4 regions of the Bradyrhizobium sp. USDA 3364 genome follow, and region 2 is predicted to be linked to each of the others. Evidence: riboswitches for the same ligand, from Rfam matches in the RefSeq annotation. Region 2 holds a riboswitch; each other region holds the start of a gene.

Region 1 (4,190 bases), 540 kb from region 2:
GGGCATCGCTTCGGCAGCCGCGAGGAGTTGCTGGCTGCACAGGCGGCTGAGCCCTCGACGCTGGTGCTGTGGCATGTGCTCGACATCGAGAACAACGCGCATCATCGCGATCTGCTCGACATGGCGGTGCTGTATCCGGGCGGCGCGATCGCGTCCGACGCGATGCCGTGGACGCTGGCGGATGGCCGCCCGTACAGCGGCGACGCCTGGCCGCTGCCTGACGATGCCACCTCGCATCCGCGGTCGGCCGGCTGCTTCACCCGCTTCATCCGCGAATGGGTGCGCGGAGCGCAAGAAGGTGTCGTTGCTCGAGGGCATCCGCAAATGCGCGCTGATTCCGGCCGAGATCCTGTCGGCGAGCACGCCGGCGATGCGCGCCAAGGGCAGGCTGCAGGCCGGCGCCGATGCCGATGTCGTGGTGTTCGACTTCGAGACGCTGAGCGACCGCGCGACCTTCTCCGCGATGAACCGTCCGGCGGAAGGCGTGCGGCACCTCGTAGTCAGCGGCCAGCCGCTGATCAACGACGGCGTCCTCGACGTTGCGGCAAGGCCCGGCCGGCCGGTGCGCCGCCCCGTCACCGGGGGCTGAGATGCCGGTCCCGATCCTGCTGGTCGCGGGTTTTCTCGGGGCGGGCAAGACCACGGTCGTCAACCATCTGCTGGCGCATGCGCAGGGAAGGCGCATCGCCGCCGTGGTCAATGATTTCGGTGCGATCAATATCGATGCGGAGCTGATCGCCGGCGCCAGCGACGGCGTGGTCAGCCTGAGCAATGGCTGCATCTGCTGCACGCTGGAGGGCGATCTGCTGCGCACGCTCGCAACCTTGCTGCGGCGTGATCCGCGCCCCGAGTTCATCGTGATCGAGACCAGCGGAATCGCCGATCCCGCCGACATCGTGCGCAATTTGATGGATCCGGTGATCTGGAAGGAGGCGCCGCTGGAGACGGTGCTGTGCGTGGTCGACGCGACGCAGCCCGTGGCCGCGCTGGATGATGCGCTGCTGCGATCGCAGTTGCGGGCGGCCGATGTGGTGGCGCTGAGCAAGGTCGATTTGGCCGACGCCGCCGCGTGTGCTGTAATCCGTAGCGCCGTGCGGGCGGTGCGTCCGGCGACCGTGGTGGTCGACGCGCTGCATGGCGAGGTGCCGGCAGAGTTGCTGTTTCCGGCGGATCTCGATCATGTGCCGGCGCCGCGCGAGACCGCGCCGCGACGGCCGGTGGCTGACCGGTTCGAGACGCTGAGCTGGACCTCGGAGCGGCCGGTGCGGTTGCCCCGCTTGCAGCAGGCGATCGGCACGCTGGCGCCGAAGCTGGCGCGGGCGAAGGGATTGTTCGAGACGGTGGAGCAGCCCGGGCGGCTGACGGTCTTTCAGCTCGCCGGCGGTCGCGCGACATTGGCCGCCGGCGGCGTCCTGGCGCCCGGCGTGCCGCGCACGCGGCTGGTCTTCATCGCCGAGATGGGCGCTCTCTCGCGCGCCGAGATCGATGCGATCATGCAGGGCTGTGTCGAATGACGTGAATCCCCGTCATCCTGAGGAGCGCGTAGCGCGTCTCGAAGGATGCACGGCCCGGCCGGTGGTCGTCGAACCTTCGAGACGCCGCTTCGCGGCTCCTCAGGATGACGGGATGATAAGTCTCCGCATCAGCGCGACAGACGCTGTGTCGTGGCGGGAGCACCATTTCGCAAAACATGTCTGCGACAATCGCGTCGAATTGACAGCCCTGCAGCCAGCACCTATCGTTTTGCCGACGGTTCCCTTCGGGGATCAAAAGGGAATGCGGTGCGAGGGTAACCCCAATGCCGCAGCTGTCCCCGCAACTGTAAACGGCGAGCCTTTCGTCAATTTGCCACTGGGCTGTCAGGTCCGGGAAGGCGTCGACAGGCGATGACCCGTGAGCCAGGAGACCTGCCGTCAGTCGTGGTCACACGCGAGCACATCGGGCGGGGCGTCCTGGTGGGATCGGAGCACTGCCTTTCCGGCAATGCGCCTGTCCGCGTTCGCGGTGACGTGCCACGTTACCGCGAGTCCTTTTGATGTCTCCGTCCTCTCCCGTTGCGCGCCGCTGGCGCCTCGGTCTCGTTTGCTCCCTGTCATCGCTGCTGCTGCCGGCCGGAGGCTCGGCACAAGCACCTGCGCCCACCAGGCTCGATCCGATCGAGGTCGCGCCTTCGGCGACCGCAAAGCCGAAGCCCACGGCGCGCAGCGGCAACACGGCCGCCGCGGCGCGGCCACGGCCGAGGTCAGCGACGGCTGCGACGGGCGGCGGCACGCCGCGTGCCGCAGCATCGGGTGCATCGGGTGCGGCGTCGCCGACGCTCAATGCCACCGCGCCAGGCGGCACCGGCAGCCGTCTCAATCTGACGCCGCTGCAGACGCCGGCCAGCGTCGAGATCATCACGGCAAAAACCATCAAGGAACGCGGCCAGCATAACGTGCTCGATGCCGTCACCCAGAACGCGACCGGCTTCATCGCGACGCCGGCGCCCGGCAATGGCGGCCTGTCGTTCAGCACCCGCGGCTTTGCCGGCAGCAACTCGGTGATGACGCTGTATGACGGCACGCGCTTCTATATCGGCTCCGGCACCCTGACGTTCCCCTACGACACCTGGTCGACGCAACGCATCGAGGTGCTGCGCGGTCCGGCCTCGGTGCTGTACGGCGAGGGCGCGATCGGCGGTGTCATCAACGTGATCCCGAAGAAGCCGTTAGCCACGCCCTACAACGAGGCCGAGGTCTCGCTCGACAGCAACATGACGCGGCGGCTCTCGGTGGACTCTACTGGTCCGATCAATCCCAATGTGTCGTATCGTGTCAACGCCACCGGCAACATGTCGGACGGCTGGGTCGATCGCGACAAGACCTCGAATGCAGCGGTCTCGGCCGCCGTGCGCGTGCAGGCCTCGGAGAATCTCGCCTTCACGCTGTCGGAAGATTACGCCGACCGCAGCCCGTCACGGTATTTCGGCACGCCGCTGATCAACGGCGCGATCCAGGACGCGCTGCGCTTCAAGAACTACAATGCATCCGACAGCGCGATCCGCTACAAGGATAGCTGGACCCAGTTCAAGACCGAGTGGGATGTCGCCGACGGCATCAAGGTCAACAACACGCTGTATTATCTGACCAGCGAACGGCACTGGCGCGACATCGAGAACTATGCCTTCAATCCGAAGACGCAGCTGATCGACCGCTTCAGCTATATCGAGATCTTCCACGACCAGAAGCAGTCCGGCAACCGGATGGACGCGACGTTCAGCGGTCACATCCTCGGCCTGGCGAACCAGTTCGTTGCCGGCTTCGACGTCAATCACATCGAGTTCTTCCACACCAACAACTCGCCCTATGGCGGCGCGTCGTCGGTGAATCCGTACATGTTCGATCCCGGATCGTTTTTCGCAACGACGACCGCGACTACGCCGGGCTTCAATTCGATCGTCAATCAATACGCGCTGTTCGCCGAAGACCGGCTGAAGCTGACCGATCAATTGTCGCTCGTTACCGGAGTCCGATACGATCGTCCCGAGATCGATCGCACCGACTACAAGACGCCGGGCAACGGTTTCGAAACCACGCTGTCGGGCACCAGCTGGCGCACCGGCCTCGTATACGAGCCGATCAAGAACCTCGCCTTCTACGGCCAGTATGCAGTCGGCGTCGACCCGGTCGGGAATCTCATCTCGCTGTCTACTTCGCAGAAGAACTTCCAGCTCTCCACCGGGAAGCAGACCGAGTTCGGCGTCAAACAGTCGTTCCTCGGCGGACGCGGCGAGTGGACGCTGGCAGGCTACGAGATCGTCAAGAACAATCTGCTGATCGCAGATCCCGGCAATCCCGGATCCTCGCTCCAGGTCGGGCAGCAATCATCGCGTGGCGTCGAGGCCTCGGTCGGGTTCGCGCTCGATTACGGTTGGCGCATCGACGCCAACACGGCGCTGCTGCGCGCCAAATATGACAACAACAGCCAGCTGGTCGGCGGCAAGATCGTCAGCTATGCCGGCAATGTCCCGGTCAACGTTCCGCAGCAGGTCTCCAATGTCTGGCTGACCTGGGATTTCGCACCCAACTGGTCGGTCTATGGCGGCGTGCAGATCGTCGGCGCGATGTACTCCGACCTTGCCAACACCCAGAGGCGGCCAGGCTACAATGTGGTCAATGGCGGCATCAGGTGGAAGCCGGACGATCGCACGA
Region 2 (4,190 bases):
GTGGATCACGCCGGCATGGCGCTGCGGCGAGCGCAGATTGGACGGGTCCTTGAAGGTGATCCAGGGATGGCCGGTCTCGAACAGCATGGTCAGCATCTTGCGCCAGAGATCGACGGCGCGAATCTGCTTGAACACTCGCATCTCGCCGCGCGCGGCCTTGGCCTCGTAATGGGCGTAGCGTTCGGCGAACGGCTTGCCGTAGAGATCGTGCAGGTCCGGCGTCTCGTCGGGCGAGAACAGCGTCCACTCGCCGTCAGCCTCGACGCGCTGCATGAACAAATCGGGCACCCAGTTCGCGGTGTTCATATCGTGGGTGCGGCGGCGGTCATCGCCGGTGTTCTTGCGCAGATCGAGGAATTCCTCGATGTCGACGTGCCAGGTCTCGAGATAGGCGCAGACCGCGCCCTTGCGCTTGCCGCCCTGGTTCACCGCGATCGCGGTGTCGTTGGCGACCTTGAGGAACGGCACCACGCCCTGGCTCTCGCCATTGGTGCCCTTGATGTGCGCGCCGAGCCCGCGGACGCGGGTCCAGTCATTGCCGAGCCCGCCGGAATATTTCGCCAGCAGCGCGTTATCCTTGATCGACTTGAAGATGCCGTCGAGATCGTCAGCCACGGTGGTGAGGAAGCACGATGAGAGCTGCGGCCGCTGCGTGCCAGAATTGAACAGGGTCGGCGTCGAAGCCATGAAGTCGAACGACGACAAGAGATTGTAGAACTCGATCGCGCGCCCCTCGCGGTCGATCTCGCGCAGCGCCAGACCCATCGCAACGCGCATGAAGAATGCCTGCGGCAGCTCGATGCGGTTGCCCCGAACGTGCAGGAAATAGCGGTCATACAGCGTTTGCAGCCCGAGGAACTGGAACGACAGATCGCGTTCCGGCTTCATCGCCGCCGCAAGCCGCGCCAGATCGAAGCGGCCGAGTTCGACATCGAGCAGTTCGGCCTTGATCCCGGTCTTGATATAGGCCGGGAAATACTCGGCATAGCGGCTCGCCATGTCGGCCTGCGAGGCGCTGGTCGGCATATCAAGCACATAGGACAACACCTCGGTGCGCAGCTTGTCGAGCAAGAGGCGCGCGCTGACATAGGTGTAGTTCGGCTCCTGCTCCACCAGGGTGCGCGCGGCCATCACCGAGGCGAGCGCCAGTTCATCCTGGCTGATGCCGTCATAGATGTTGCGCTGGGTCTCGGCGATCACGGGCGCAGCATCGACGCCATCGAGGCCGGCGCAGGCCTCGTTGATGATCAGCGCCAGCCGGGCGTGGTCGAGCGGCACCTCGCTACCGTTCGGCAATGTGATGTGAATGGCCGGCCCGGCCACAGGCTGGGCCACCGCCCTCGCCGCGTCCTGCTCAGCGCGCTGCCTCGTGCGCTCCTCACGATACAGCACATAGGCGCGCGCCACCTTATGGTGCTCGCTCCGCATCAGCGCGAGCTCGACCTGGTCCTGCACGTCCTCGATGTGGAAGGTGCGACCTTCGCTCATGCGACGCGTCAGCGCACTGAGGACCTCGGCGGTGAGCTGCTCGACAACCTCATGGACGCGGCGCGATGCGGCGGCGGTGTGCCCCTCGACCGCCAGGAACGCCTTGGTCATCGCAACCGAGATCTTGCTGGCGTCGAATTTCGACACCGTGCCATTGCGGCGGATCACCTGCATCGGAGGAGCGGCCTCCGGCGCGGCAAGCACTTCCGGACGCAGCAGGATGAGTGGCGCTGGCTTTGTTTCGCGATCGAGAGAGAGTGACATCGTGCAGACCCCGTGACGTTTGTTGGGGCCGGATGTCAGGGGACGCTGCATCATCCCGGCGGCAACGCACCGGCATGGCTGTGCAAGCGACCGCCGGGACACCCCGCCCGTGGACGTAATTTCGGTGTTACGGCAGGTCTCCTGACTCGCAGGTCGTCGTCGCTCCCGTGTCTTCCCGATGCGGACGACGCATCAGTGACGTGATTTCGGGAACAACTCGCTGCTTACAGTTGCGGGGGCAGTGCCGGATTTTCGGTGAGATCACCGGCTTCCCTCTTAGCCACCATGCTTTGCGGCATGACGGACCGTAACAACTATATCTGGTGTGATTTGGCACACTGTGTCAATGGGTCGCCAGAAAATGCGGATGGCGCCTGTTGATGATGTGAACAACGTCGCTCGATCACACGTGATGCCGCCCGAGTTGACGGCCACGCGAAGTTGCCGATAAGTGGCGGCGTCGTGGTTCTCCGAGAGGCACTTTCTCCCGGAGCTAAGAGGGAAGCCGGTACAATGCCGGCGCTGCCCCCGCAACTGTAAGCGGCGAGTTGTCGTCCACTCAAAGCCACTGAGGCGAAAGCTTCGGGAAGGCCAGACGACAGCTAGGACCCGCGAGCCAGGAGACCTGCCTCGACAACATGAACGTCCTCGGGCGGGGTGTCCCGGTGGTGCGGTTGCGACCCCGCACGCGCTTTTCCCGCGTCTTGCGGAGTCCAGACGTGTCACTACGGCCTTTGCCCCCAACTTTTGGGGTTAAGCCAATGTCTTCCACATCTACCTCCTCACTTGCTGTTGCGACTCTCGGCACGCCGCGGATCGGTCCGCGCCGTGAACTCAAGCTTGCGCTGGAAAGCTTCTGGGCCGGCGCGACAAACGAAAAGACGCTGATCGAGACCGGCGTCGGTCTGCGCGCCGCCAACTGGGCACGCCAGAAAAAGCTCGGCGTCTCGGTGATCCCGTCGAACGACTTCTCGTTCTACGACCAGGTGCTCGATACCTCGGTGATGGTCGGCGCGATCCCGGCCATCTATGGCTGGAGCAGCGGCCCGGTGCCGCTTGCGACCTATTTTGCGATGGCGCGCGGCGCTGAAGGTAGCGCGCATGACGCGTCGTGCGGTCACGCGCACCATAGCCAAGGTCATGGCGTACCGGCGCAGGAGATGACCAAGTGGTTCGACACAAACTACCACTACATGGTGCCCGAACTCTCTGCAGATCAGCAGTTCCGCCTCGCCTCACGCAAGCCGATCGAGGAATATGAGGAAGCCAAGGCCCTCGGTTACCAGACCCGACCGGTGCTGGTCGGCCCGGTTACTTTCCTGAAACTCGCCAAGAGCAAGGACGCCGGCTTCGAACCGCTGTCGCTGCTGGACCGCCTGCTTCCGGTCTATATCGAGGTACTGCGCGAGCTTGCCCGCCGCGGCGCCGAATGGGCGCAGATCGACGAGCCCTGCCTGGCGCTCGATCTCGACGATACCGCCCACGATGCGCTGCGTCGCGCCTATGGCGAGATCGCCAAGGCGGTGCCGCAGATCAAGATCATGCTGGCGAGCTATTTCGGCAGCCTCGGCGCAAACCGCGACACTGCGTTTGCGCTCCCCGTCGCCGGCCTGCATTTCGACTTGGTGCGCGCGCCCGAGCAGCTCGATGACCTCGCCCACCTGCCCGCTGAGCGCGTCGTCTCGCTCGGCGTGCTCGACGGCCGCAACATCTGGCGCGCCGATCTCAGCAAGCTGCTCAACCGGCTGGAACCGGTCGTCGCGAAGCTCGGCAAGAACCGTGTGCAGATTGCGCCGTCCTGCTCGCTGCTGCACGTGCCGATCGATCTTGCCCTCGAAGCGAAGCTCGACGCCGAGGTCAAGAGCTGGCTCGCCTTCTCGGTGCAGAAGATGGAGGAACTGGTCGCGCTCGGCACCGCGCTTGCAAGCGGCCGCGATTCGATCGCGGCTGCGCTGACGGCCTCCGACGCGTCTGCCGCCGCGCGCAAGACCTCGCCGCGGATTCACGATGCAAAGGTTACGCAGCGCATGGCTGGCATTGACACCGCGATGCGCGGCCGTGCCAGCTCCTTCGAGGAACGAACCGAAGTACAGCGCGCGCGGTTCAATCTTCCGGCGTTCCCGACCACCACCATTGGCTCGTTCCCGCAGACGCTCGAGGTCCGCAAGTCGCGCGCCGCGCATGCCAAGGGCAGCCTGAGCGACGCCAGCTACAAGACCTTCCTGCAGGAGCAGACGGCAGAGACTGTGCGCTGGCAGGAAGCCATCGGCCTTGATGTACTGGTCCATGGCGAGTTCGAACGCAACGACATGGTGCAGTATTTCGGCGAGCAGCTCTCCGGCTTCGTATTCACCGAGCATGCCTGGGTGCAATCCTATGGCTCACGCTACGTCCGGCCGCCGATCCTGTTCGGCGACGTGTCGCGCCCGAAGCCGATG
Region 3 (4,190 bases), 970 kb from region 2:
GGTGTTGTAGAACAGCACCGGATTGAAATGGATCTCGTTCTCGAGATCCATCAGATAGACGCTGGTCTGCACCTGAAACAGGTTGGTCTTGACCCGGAAGCCGCCTTCGACGTCTTCCGAGGTCTGGGTCTTGAGCTGGAAGGTCTGCGGGATCGGCGCGAAGGTCAGCGGGTCGAACGACGGTCCCGACGCGACGCGCTCGTCGACATCGGGCGTGCGGAATGCACGCGCGGCGCGGCCGAACACCGAAAAGCTGTCGGTGAGGCGATGCTCGACGCCGACATGCAGCGCGTACTGCGTCTCGTTGCTGTCGAGCGGGGAGGCCTGCGTGTCGAACGCGAACGGCGCGTTCGGGTCGTAGCGGTCGCGCGCCGAGACGCCGGTGTTCTGAACGCGTGCGCCGTAGGAGAAGTCGGTCGTCGGCAACAGGCCCAGCGTATGTTGCCAATAGCCGGCCACGGACCGCTGCTCGATATTGTAGATATGGAAGGGATCGACGCCCTGATAGGCGCCGCGCGCCTCACGGAAGGTCGAATCGTAATAGTCGATGCCGGTCAGGATCGTCGACGGCATTCCGAGCATCACGGTCTTGACGCTGAGCCGCGGCGTCAGCGACCAGGTCTCGAGCGCGGCGTCGTTGTAGGTGGAGGAGAAGCTCGGCGTCGGCACCGTGCCGAAGAAGCCGCTCTGCGTGTCGCGCTGCCGCCAGCCTCCGTCGACGATCAGGTCGACGCCGTTCATCAATGTCTTGGTGAAACCGGCCGTGACGCTTGAGGTCTGCTGGTTGGCGTAGTCGAACGGCGTGGCGGCGCCGCGGCGGTCGGTGAGCAGCTCGTTGACGCCGATCGACGGATCGACCAGCCGTCCGCCGGGCAGGCCGAGCTTCTGGTCGCTGCCGGTGACGGTCAGGAACGCGCTGAGATCCGACGTGGTGTAGTTGATGTTGCCGATCGCGTTGCGCTGGTCGAGCGCATTGTTGACGCGGTAGCCGTCGGACTTGATGCCGTTGCCGTAGAACGAGGTGGACCACGGTCCCGAATTAAGCGCCGCGGAGACTGCGGCCGTCCGCGTGTTGAACGAGCCGGCGCCGCCCTCGGCCCTGATCGTGGCCGGCGGACCGCCGGCGCCGGTCTTGGTGACGATGTTAATTACGCCGCCCACCGCGTTGTCACCGTAGAGCACCGCACCGCTGTTGCCGCGCGTGATCTCGATGCGCTCGATCGAATCGAGCGGGATCGTGGTGAGGTCGAAGCCCGCCTTGTCCATGTCGTTGAGGCGGCGGCCGTTGAGCAGGAACAGCGTGTTGTCCGTCGCGAATGCGCCGAAGCCGCGCAGGTCGACCGAGGTCTTGGCGCCGTTCGGTCCACCATAGGGAGTTTGCAGCTGGACGCCCGGCACCTGCGCAAGGATCTCGGGCAACGAATGCACCGGCGAATGCGCGATGTCGTCGGCGGTGATCACGGCCGAGGAGGAGCCGACAATGCCGGCGAACTGGCGGCCGCCGCCGGTGCCACCAGTTCCGGTGGCCGCGCCGGTCCCCGTCGAGCTCGATCCGGCGCCGCTGACGGTGTTGCTGCTCTGCGCGGTGCCCGGTGCCGGGCGGCGCGAGGACGGCGCTTCGTCAGCGGCCGGCCTGGCGCGCGTGACGTTCTGGTCGCCCGGTTTGGTGACTTCGATCGCCGGGAGCTGATCGGGAGCGGGCGCCTGCTGCCCCCGTGCACCTGAAGCAAGGATTGCAGGCGCGATCATCGTCGACGCGAGCAGAAGCGCGCGGCGGCGATGGGGTGGGAAGGCGGACATAGGCGAGACCTCGGTAACGTCAGTGGCACGTCACCGCGAACCAGTCTCACCATCGTGCTTGCAGCATCAGGTGAAGCTCATGCCTGTACTCCCCGACCGGCATCATCGCGTGTGACCACGGCTGACGGCAGGTCTCCTGGCTCGCGGGTCGTTACCCTTCGTCGCCTTCCCAGGACCGAGATTCCCAGTGGCATCTGACGAAGGATTCACCGCATACAGTTGCGGGGGCAGCCGCGGCGTTGGGGAAGTTTCCCCGTACCGCATTCCCTTTTCATCTCATTAAAGAACCGTCATGTTCATCTAGGGTTCGGCCGGGCAGCAAAGTCAATCCGGCGGCAGCCGGGCAAATGGCCGCTCCGCCACGGTTTTTGGCGAGTGTCGCTTGTCTGCCACGGCGATCGCTGTAAGAGCATGGATTCAATGAGCGTGCAGGATTTTGCCTTGGCGGCCGAGGTCGCGGCGCGGCGCCGGTGGGGCGTCACCGCGGCGCTGCTCGCGCTCGTGGTGCTGCTGCTGGTGATCTCGCTCGGGATCGGCCCGGTGCCGCTGTCGCCGCTCGCGGTGATCGAGGCGCTGTTCGGCAGCGGCAGCGACGTGGCGCAGGTGATCGTGCGCGAGATCCGCCTGCCGCGCACCATCCTGGCGTTTGCGATCGGCGGCATTCTCGGCCTGTCCGGCGCCGCGCTGCAAGGGTTGCTGCGCAATCCGCTGGCCTCGCCGTCGCTGTTCGGTGCGCCGCAATCGGCGGCGTTCGGCGCGGTGCTGGTCATTGCGCTGGGTCTCGCCGATGTACGCTCCTATGCACTGCCGGTGGTGGCGATCATCGCCGCGTTCGGCTCGGTATTCGCGCTGCTCGCGATTGCCGGCCGCAATGCCGGGCTGTTGATCCTGATCCTCGCGGGGCTCGCGATCTCGAGCTTTGCGGGAGCGGCGACGGCGCTGGTGATGAACCTCTCCAGCAATCCGTTCGTGGTGCTGGAGATCGCGTTCTGGCTGCTCGGCTCGCTGGAGGATCGCAGCTTTCAGCACGTCGCGCTGGCGCTGCCCTTTATCATCGCTGGCGCCGCCATCCTGCTCAGCCAGGCGAGCGCGTTCCGCGCGCTGACGCTCGGCGAGGAAGCGGCGCAGAGTCTCGGCGTCGACGTCGGACGGCTGCGGCTCTACGTCATCACTGGCGTTGCGCTCGGCGTCGGCGGCGCGGTCGCCGTGACAGGCACGATCGGCTTCATCGGTCTGGTCGCGCCGCATCTGATGCGCCCGGTGATCGGTCACGATCCGGCGCGGCTCCTGGTGCCGAGCGCGCTCACCGGCTCGGCGCTGCTGCTTGCGGCCGATATCGCGGTGCGCATCATCCCCTCTACCTCGGATATCAAGGTCGGCGTGCTGACCTCGATCATCGGCGTGCCGTTCTTCCTCTATCTGATCATGCGCGAACGCCGCGCACTCGGCGGAGGCGTGGCATGACGCTGCTCTCCGCCACCGCGCTCAACGCCTCGCTCGGCAGCCGCAGGGTGCTGCACGATGTCTCGCTGGCGTTGACCGCGGGTCATCTGGTCGCGCTGGTCGGGCCGAACGGCGCCGGCAAGACCACGCTGCTGCGTGCGCTGGCCGGACTGATTCCATCCGACGGCGACATCAGGATCGGCGGCGACGCGCTGGCGTCGCTCCCGTTGCGCGAGCGCGCCAAACGCTTCGCCTATTTGCCGCAGGGCCATATGGTGCACTGGCCGCTGCCGGCGCGCGATATCGTCGCGCTCGGCCGCTATCCGCATGGCGCGACCGATCCGGCGCGGCTGTCGCAGCTGGATATGGAGGCGGTGCTGCGCGCGATGCAGGCGGTCGACGTCGAGGCGTTCAGCGATCGCCGCGTTACCGAGCTCTCCGGCGGCGAGCGCAGCCGCGTCGCGCTGGCCCGCGTGCTCGCGGTGGAAGCGCCGGTGATCCTCGCCGACGAGCCGACCGCCTCGCTCGATCCGCGCCACCAGATCGACGTGATGCAGAAGCTGCGCAACGTCGCCGACACTGGTGTGCTGGTCATCGTGGTGACGCACGATCTCGGGCTCGCGGCGCGCTTCGCCGATGATGTGCTGGTGCTTTCGGAGGGACGGCTGGCCGCGCAGGGCGCGCCGGAGCAGGCACTGTCCGAAGCAGTCCTCGCCAGTGTGTTCAGGGTCAGCGCCTATCGCGCCGAATTCCAGCGCGAGGCCGTCATTGTGCCGTGGGCGGATGTGTGATGATGCGGCGTCTCGCAGCCCTGGCAGCGGTCGCATGGATGATGTCGTGCAGCACCGCGTTCGCCGTCGGACCGCGCATCGTCTCGATGAATGTCTGCAGCGATCAGCTCGTGCTGACGCTGGCCGATCCGGACCAGATCCTCGGCCTCAGCCGCT
Region 4 (4,190 bases), 4.7 Mb from region 2:
GGGCTTGCGCGCCTCGCCGAGTCCGAGCGCGTCTTCGGCCGGAAGCTCGCCGGCGCGGGCGAACCAGGGCAGCACGCCAAGGCCGCGCCACGCGGTGCGGACCTCGATCAGGCGGTAGCCGTCATCGAACAGAGAGGGATCACCGCGGAATTTGTTGATGACAAAACCCCGGATCATCGCGGCATCGTCAGGATCGATCACCGTCTTGATGCCGACGAGCTGCGCGATGACGCCGCCGCGGTCGATGTCGCCGACCAGCACCACGGGCACGTCGGCCCTGCGCGCAAAGCCCATATTGGCGATATCGGCCTTGCGTAAGTTAACCTCCGCGGGGCTGCCGGCACCCTCGACCAGCACAAGGTCGGCGCGCGCCTTGAGGCGTTCAAAGCTCTTCAGCACCGCGCCCATCAGCGATGGCTTCATCGCGGCATATTCCCGGGCGCGCGCGGTCGCGATCCGCTTGCCGTGCACGATGATCTGGGCTCCGACATCGGTTTCGGGCTTCAGCAGCACCGGATTCATGTCGGTGTGTGGCTCGACGCCGGCGGCGAGCGCCTGCAAGGCCTGCGCGCGTCCGATCTCGCCGCCGTCGACGGTCACTGCGGCGTTGTTCGACATGTTCTGCGGCTTGAACGGCAGCACGCGCAGGCCGCGCCGTGTAGCGGCGCGTGCGAGGCCCGCGACGATGAGCGACTTGCCGACGTCCGAGCCGGCTCCCTGGATCATCAATGCGCGCGCCATCGTGATATCGGTCAGAACTCGACGCCCGGCTGGGCCTTGATGCCGGAGCGGAACGGGTGCTTCACCAGCGTCATCTCGGTGACGAGATCGGCGATCTCGATCAACTCGTCCTTGGCGTTGCGTCCGGTGAGCACGACATGCGTCATCGGCGGCTTCGACGTCGTCAGGAATTCGACGACATCGGCGATCGCGAGATAATCGTAGCGCAGCGCGATGTTGATCTCGTCGAGCACTACCATGCGTAGGCTCGGCTCTGATATCAGCTGCTTGGCCTTTTCCCAGCCGGCCTGGGCCGCCGCGATGTCGCGGGCGCGATCCTGGGTCTCCCAGGTAAAGCCTTCGCCCATGGCATGGAACTGACAGAGATCGCCGAAATGTCCGGTGAGCAGGCGGCGCTCGCCGGTATCCCAGGCACCCTTGATGAACTGCACCACCGCGCAGGGAAAGCCGTGCGCGACACAGCGCACGATCATGCCGAACGCGGAGGAGGATTTTCCTTTGCCGGCGCCGGTATGAACGATAATCAGGCCCTTTTCGCCACTCTTCGTCGCCATGATGCGGTCGCGGGCGGCCTTCTTTTTCGCCATCTTGTCGGCATGGCGCGCATCCAGCGAGGGGTCGGTGCCGACGGCGCCGTCCTGAGCGTCGTTTCCATCAGAAATCATCATGGTCCTTCGGCTTGACAAGTGCGAGCCATCGACGAATGGTGGGCCCGCGTTGGTTCCTGTCCTACGACAGGCGAAGAGGGAATGCGATAGGGCTCCGCTAAATCGGGCTTGAAGCGCAGCCGCCCCCGCGACCGTGACCGGAGAGATGTCCAAGCCACTGATTCCATGTGGAGTCGGGAAGGTGGGCATCGAGGGGTAAAACCTGCTCCGCAAGCCGGGAGACCTGCCAGCGCAACATGTTGTGAGACCGGCGGACGGGGTGTTCCGCGACGGGGGAAACGAACCTGCTTGAAGTCGGTTCGTGTGCCTCATCGCTTCCCGCTGTCAATCCAGGAAGGGCGATGAGCGTTACACTTCATGTCTGCATCACCTGTCGCGCCGGCCAGACGCTGGCGGAAGGCGAGATCGCACCCGGCGCGCGCCTGCATGCCGCGCTTGTCGAGGCCGGCGTGCCCGATAACGTCAATCTGGTTCCCGTCGAATGCCTGTCGGCCTGCAGCCAGGGTTGCTCGGTCGCGCTCAGCGCGCCGGGGCGGTGGTCCTATGTCTACGGCCGCCTGTCCGAAGCCAATGCCAGGGATGTGATCGCCGGCGCCTCTGCCTATGCCGCGGCGCCCGACGGCATCGTGCCGTGGCGCAGCCGTCCCGAAATCTTCCGCAAGCAATCGCTTGCCCGCATTCCACCCATCGCTGTCGTGCCGGAGGCCGCAGAATGACGACACTCGCCAAGGTTCCGGTCACGGTCGTGACCGGCTTTCTCGGGTCCGGCAAGACGACGCTGATCCAGCATCTGCTCCGCAATGCCAATGGCAAGAAGCTCGCGGTTCTGGTGAACGAGTTCGGCAGCGAAGGTGTCGACGGCGAGATATTGAAGTCGTGCGCCGATGCCAATTGCCCGACCGAGAACATCGTCGAGCTCGCCAATGGCTGCATCTGCTGCACCGTCGCCGACGATTTCATCCCGGCGATGGAGCAGTTGCTTGCACGCCCCGTGAAGCCCGATCATATCGTGATCGAAACATCGGGGCTCGCGCTGCCGAAGCCATTGCTCAAGGCATTCGACTGGCCGGAGATCCGCTCGCGGATCACGGTGGACGGCGTGATCGCGCTGGCCGATGCCGAGGCGGTCGCAGCCGGCCGCTTTGCGCCTGACGTGGCCGCGGTCGATGCGCAGCGGGCGGCCGACGAGAATCTCGACCACGAGACGCCGCTGTCCGAAGTGTTCGAGGACCAGATCGCCTGCGCCGATATCGTGCTCCTGACCAAGGCCGATCTCGCAGGCGCAGAGGGGATCAAGGCAGCAAAAGAGGTGATCGCGGCCGAAATGCCGCGCGAGGTGCCGATGTTGCCCATTGTCGACGGCACGATCGACGCGCGCGTGATCCTCGGCCTTGGGGCCGCGGCGGAAGACGATCTCGCCGCACGTCCGTCGCATCACGACGGCGAAGAGGAACACGAGCACGACGATTTCAATTCGGTGGTGATCGATCTTCCCGAGATTGCTGACGTCGATGCGTTGGTCACGTCGATCAAGGGCCTGGCCCGCGAGCAGAACGTGCTCCGTGCCAAGGGCTACATTGCAGTCGAAGGCAAGCCGATGCGGTTGCTCGTGCAATCGGTCGGCGAACGGGTGCGGCATCAGTTCGACATGCCCTGGGGCGCGCGCCCGCGGCAGTCCAAGCTGGTCGTGATCGGCGAACATGCCGATATCGATGAGACCGCGATCAGGGCGCGACTTGGTGTCTGATGCACGTCATCTTCCGCGAGAGCCGCGGCCTTGAGGAGACCGCGACACCGAGAGACCTCGGCCAGGATCCGGCCGATCTCGTGGTGTTGTCGTTTTCCGACAGCGATCTCGCGGCGTTCGCGGCCGGCTGGCGGCGCGGCCGCGCCGCGCTGCCGTCGCTGCGGCTCGCCAATCTCGCGGAGCTGCGCCACCCGCTGTCGGTCGACACCTATATTGAGCGGACCCTGTCGCATGCACGCGGCATTCTCGTCCGCCTGATCGGCGGCGAGCCCTATTGGTCGTACGGGCTGGCCGCGGTGCATCGGCTGGCGAAGGAGCGCGGCATCGCCCTGGTCGTGCTGCCGGCGGACGGCCGCGACGATCTGCGGCTGGATGAGTTCTCGACGCTGCCGGTCTCGACGCTGCGCCGCCTGAAGGTGCTGTGCGACAAGGGCGGCCCGGTTGCCGCGCAGGCCGTGATCGCGCAGCTGGCGCTGGCGTCCGGTCTCTATGCCGGACCCGTCGTCGGCGAGATCGATCTCCCCGAAATCGGCGTCTACGATTCCGTGCGCGGTGCCGTCGCGGCTCTGCCGGCCTCCGGCGACAGGCCGCGGGTGCTGGTGACCTTCTATCGCTCCTATCTCGCGGCCGGCGACACCGCGCCGGTCGATGCATTGATCGATGCGTTGCGCGACAAGGGCTTCGATGCCCACGGTGTGTTCGTCACCTCGTTGAAGGCGGCGGGCGTCGCCGATTGGCTGCGCACCCAATTCGCGCAATGCCCGCCGGCCGCCATTGTCAATGCGACCGCATTCTCGGCAGCCGGTGACGACGGCACGACGCCGTTCGATATCGCATCGTGCCCGGTGTTCCAGGTCGCGCTGTCCACGGCGCGGCGCGAGGATTGGGCCTTGTCGCTGCGCGGCCTTTCGCCCGGCGATCTCGCGATGCATGTCGTGCTGCCGGAGGTCGACGGCCGCCTGTTCGCGGGCGTCGTGAGCTTCAAGTCGGCAGGCGAGCGCGATCCCGAACTGCAATTCGCGCACCTCGCGCAT

What was found. A riboswitch is a leader RNA that binds a small molecule or an ion and turns the genes downstream of it on or off. The one in region 2 is predicted to bind cobalamin.
Region 1: it holds a riboswitch for cobalamin, as region 2 does, so the genes downstream of both, ACVILL_RS08160 (TonB-dependent siderophore receptor) here and ACVILL_RS05735 (ribonucleoside-diphosphate reductase subunit alpha) in region 2, are expected to answer to the same signal.
Region 3: it holds a riboswitch for cobalamin, as region 2 does, so the genes downstream of both, ACVILL_RS10200 (TonB-dependent receptor) here and ACVILL_RS05735 (ribonucleoside-diphosphate reductase subunit alpha) in region 2, are expected to answer to the same signal.
Region 4: it holds a riboswitch for cobalamin, as region 2 does, so the genes downstream of both, ACVILL_RS27810 (DUF1636 family protein) here and ACVILL_RS05735 (ribonucleoside-diphosphate reductase subunit alpha) in region 2, are expected to answer to the same signal.

Annotation. Positions count from the first base shown of each region.
Region 1 is NZ_JBSRYG010000002.1:1,747,579-1,751,768, reverse strand. Features, by position in the region: partial or broken gene ACVILL_RS08170 (amidohydrolase family protein) at 1-589, shown strand, start outside; gene ACVILL_RS08165 (CobW family GTP-binding protein) at 591-1,514, shown strand; cobalamin riboswitch at 1,734-1,929, shown strand; gene ACVILL_RS08160 (TonB-dependent siderophore receptor) at 2,036-4,190, shown strand, end outside.
Region 2 is NZ_JBSRYG010000002.1:1,210,299-1,214,488, forward strand. Features, by position in the region: gene ACVILL_RS05735 (ribonucleoside-diphosphate reductase subunit alpha) at 1-1,752, opposite strand, end outside; cobalamin riboswitch at 1,867-2,077, opposite strand; cobalamin riboswitch at 2,199-2,399, shown strand; gene metE (5-methyltetrahydropteroyltriglutamate--homocysteine S-methyltransferase) at 2,514-4,190, shown strand, end outside.
Region 3 is NZ_JBSRYG010000002.1:2,182,694-2,186,883, reverse strand. Features, by position in the region: gene ACVILL_RS10200 (TonB-dependent receptor) at 1-1,749, opposite strand, end outside; cobalamin riboswitch at 1,910-2,107, opposite strand; gene ACVILL_RS10195 (FecCD family ABC transporter permease) at 2,221-3,264, shown strand; gene ACVILL_RS10190 (ABC transporter ATP-binding protein) at 3,261-4,034, shown strand; gene ACVILL_RS10185 (ABC transporter substrate-binding protein) at 4,037-4,190, shown strand, end outside.
Region 4 is NZ_JBSRYG010000002.1:5,929,683-5,933,872, forward strand. Features, by position in the region: gene ACVILL_RS27800 (cobyric acid synthase) at 1-741, opposite strand, end outside; gene cobO (cob(I)yrinic acid a,c-diamide adenosyltransferase) at 753-1,406, opposite strand; cobalamin riboswitch at 1,443-1,654, shown strand; gene ACVILL_RS27810 (DUF1636 family protein) at 1,751-2,125, shown strand; gene cobW (cobalamin biosynthesis protein CobW) at 2,122-3,156, shown strand; gene cobN (cobaltochelatase subunit CobN) at 3,156-4,190, shown strand, end outside.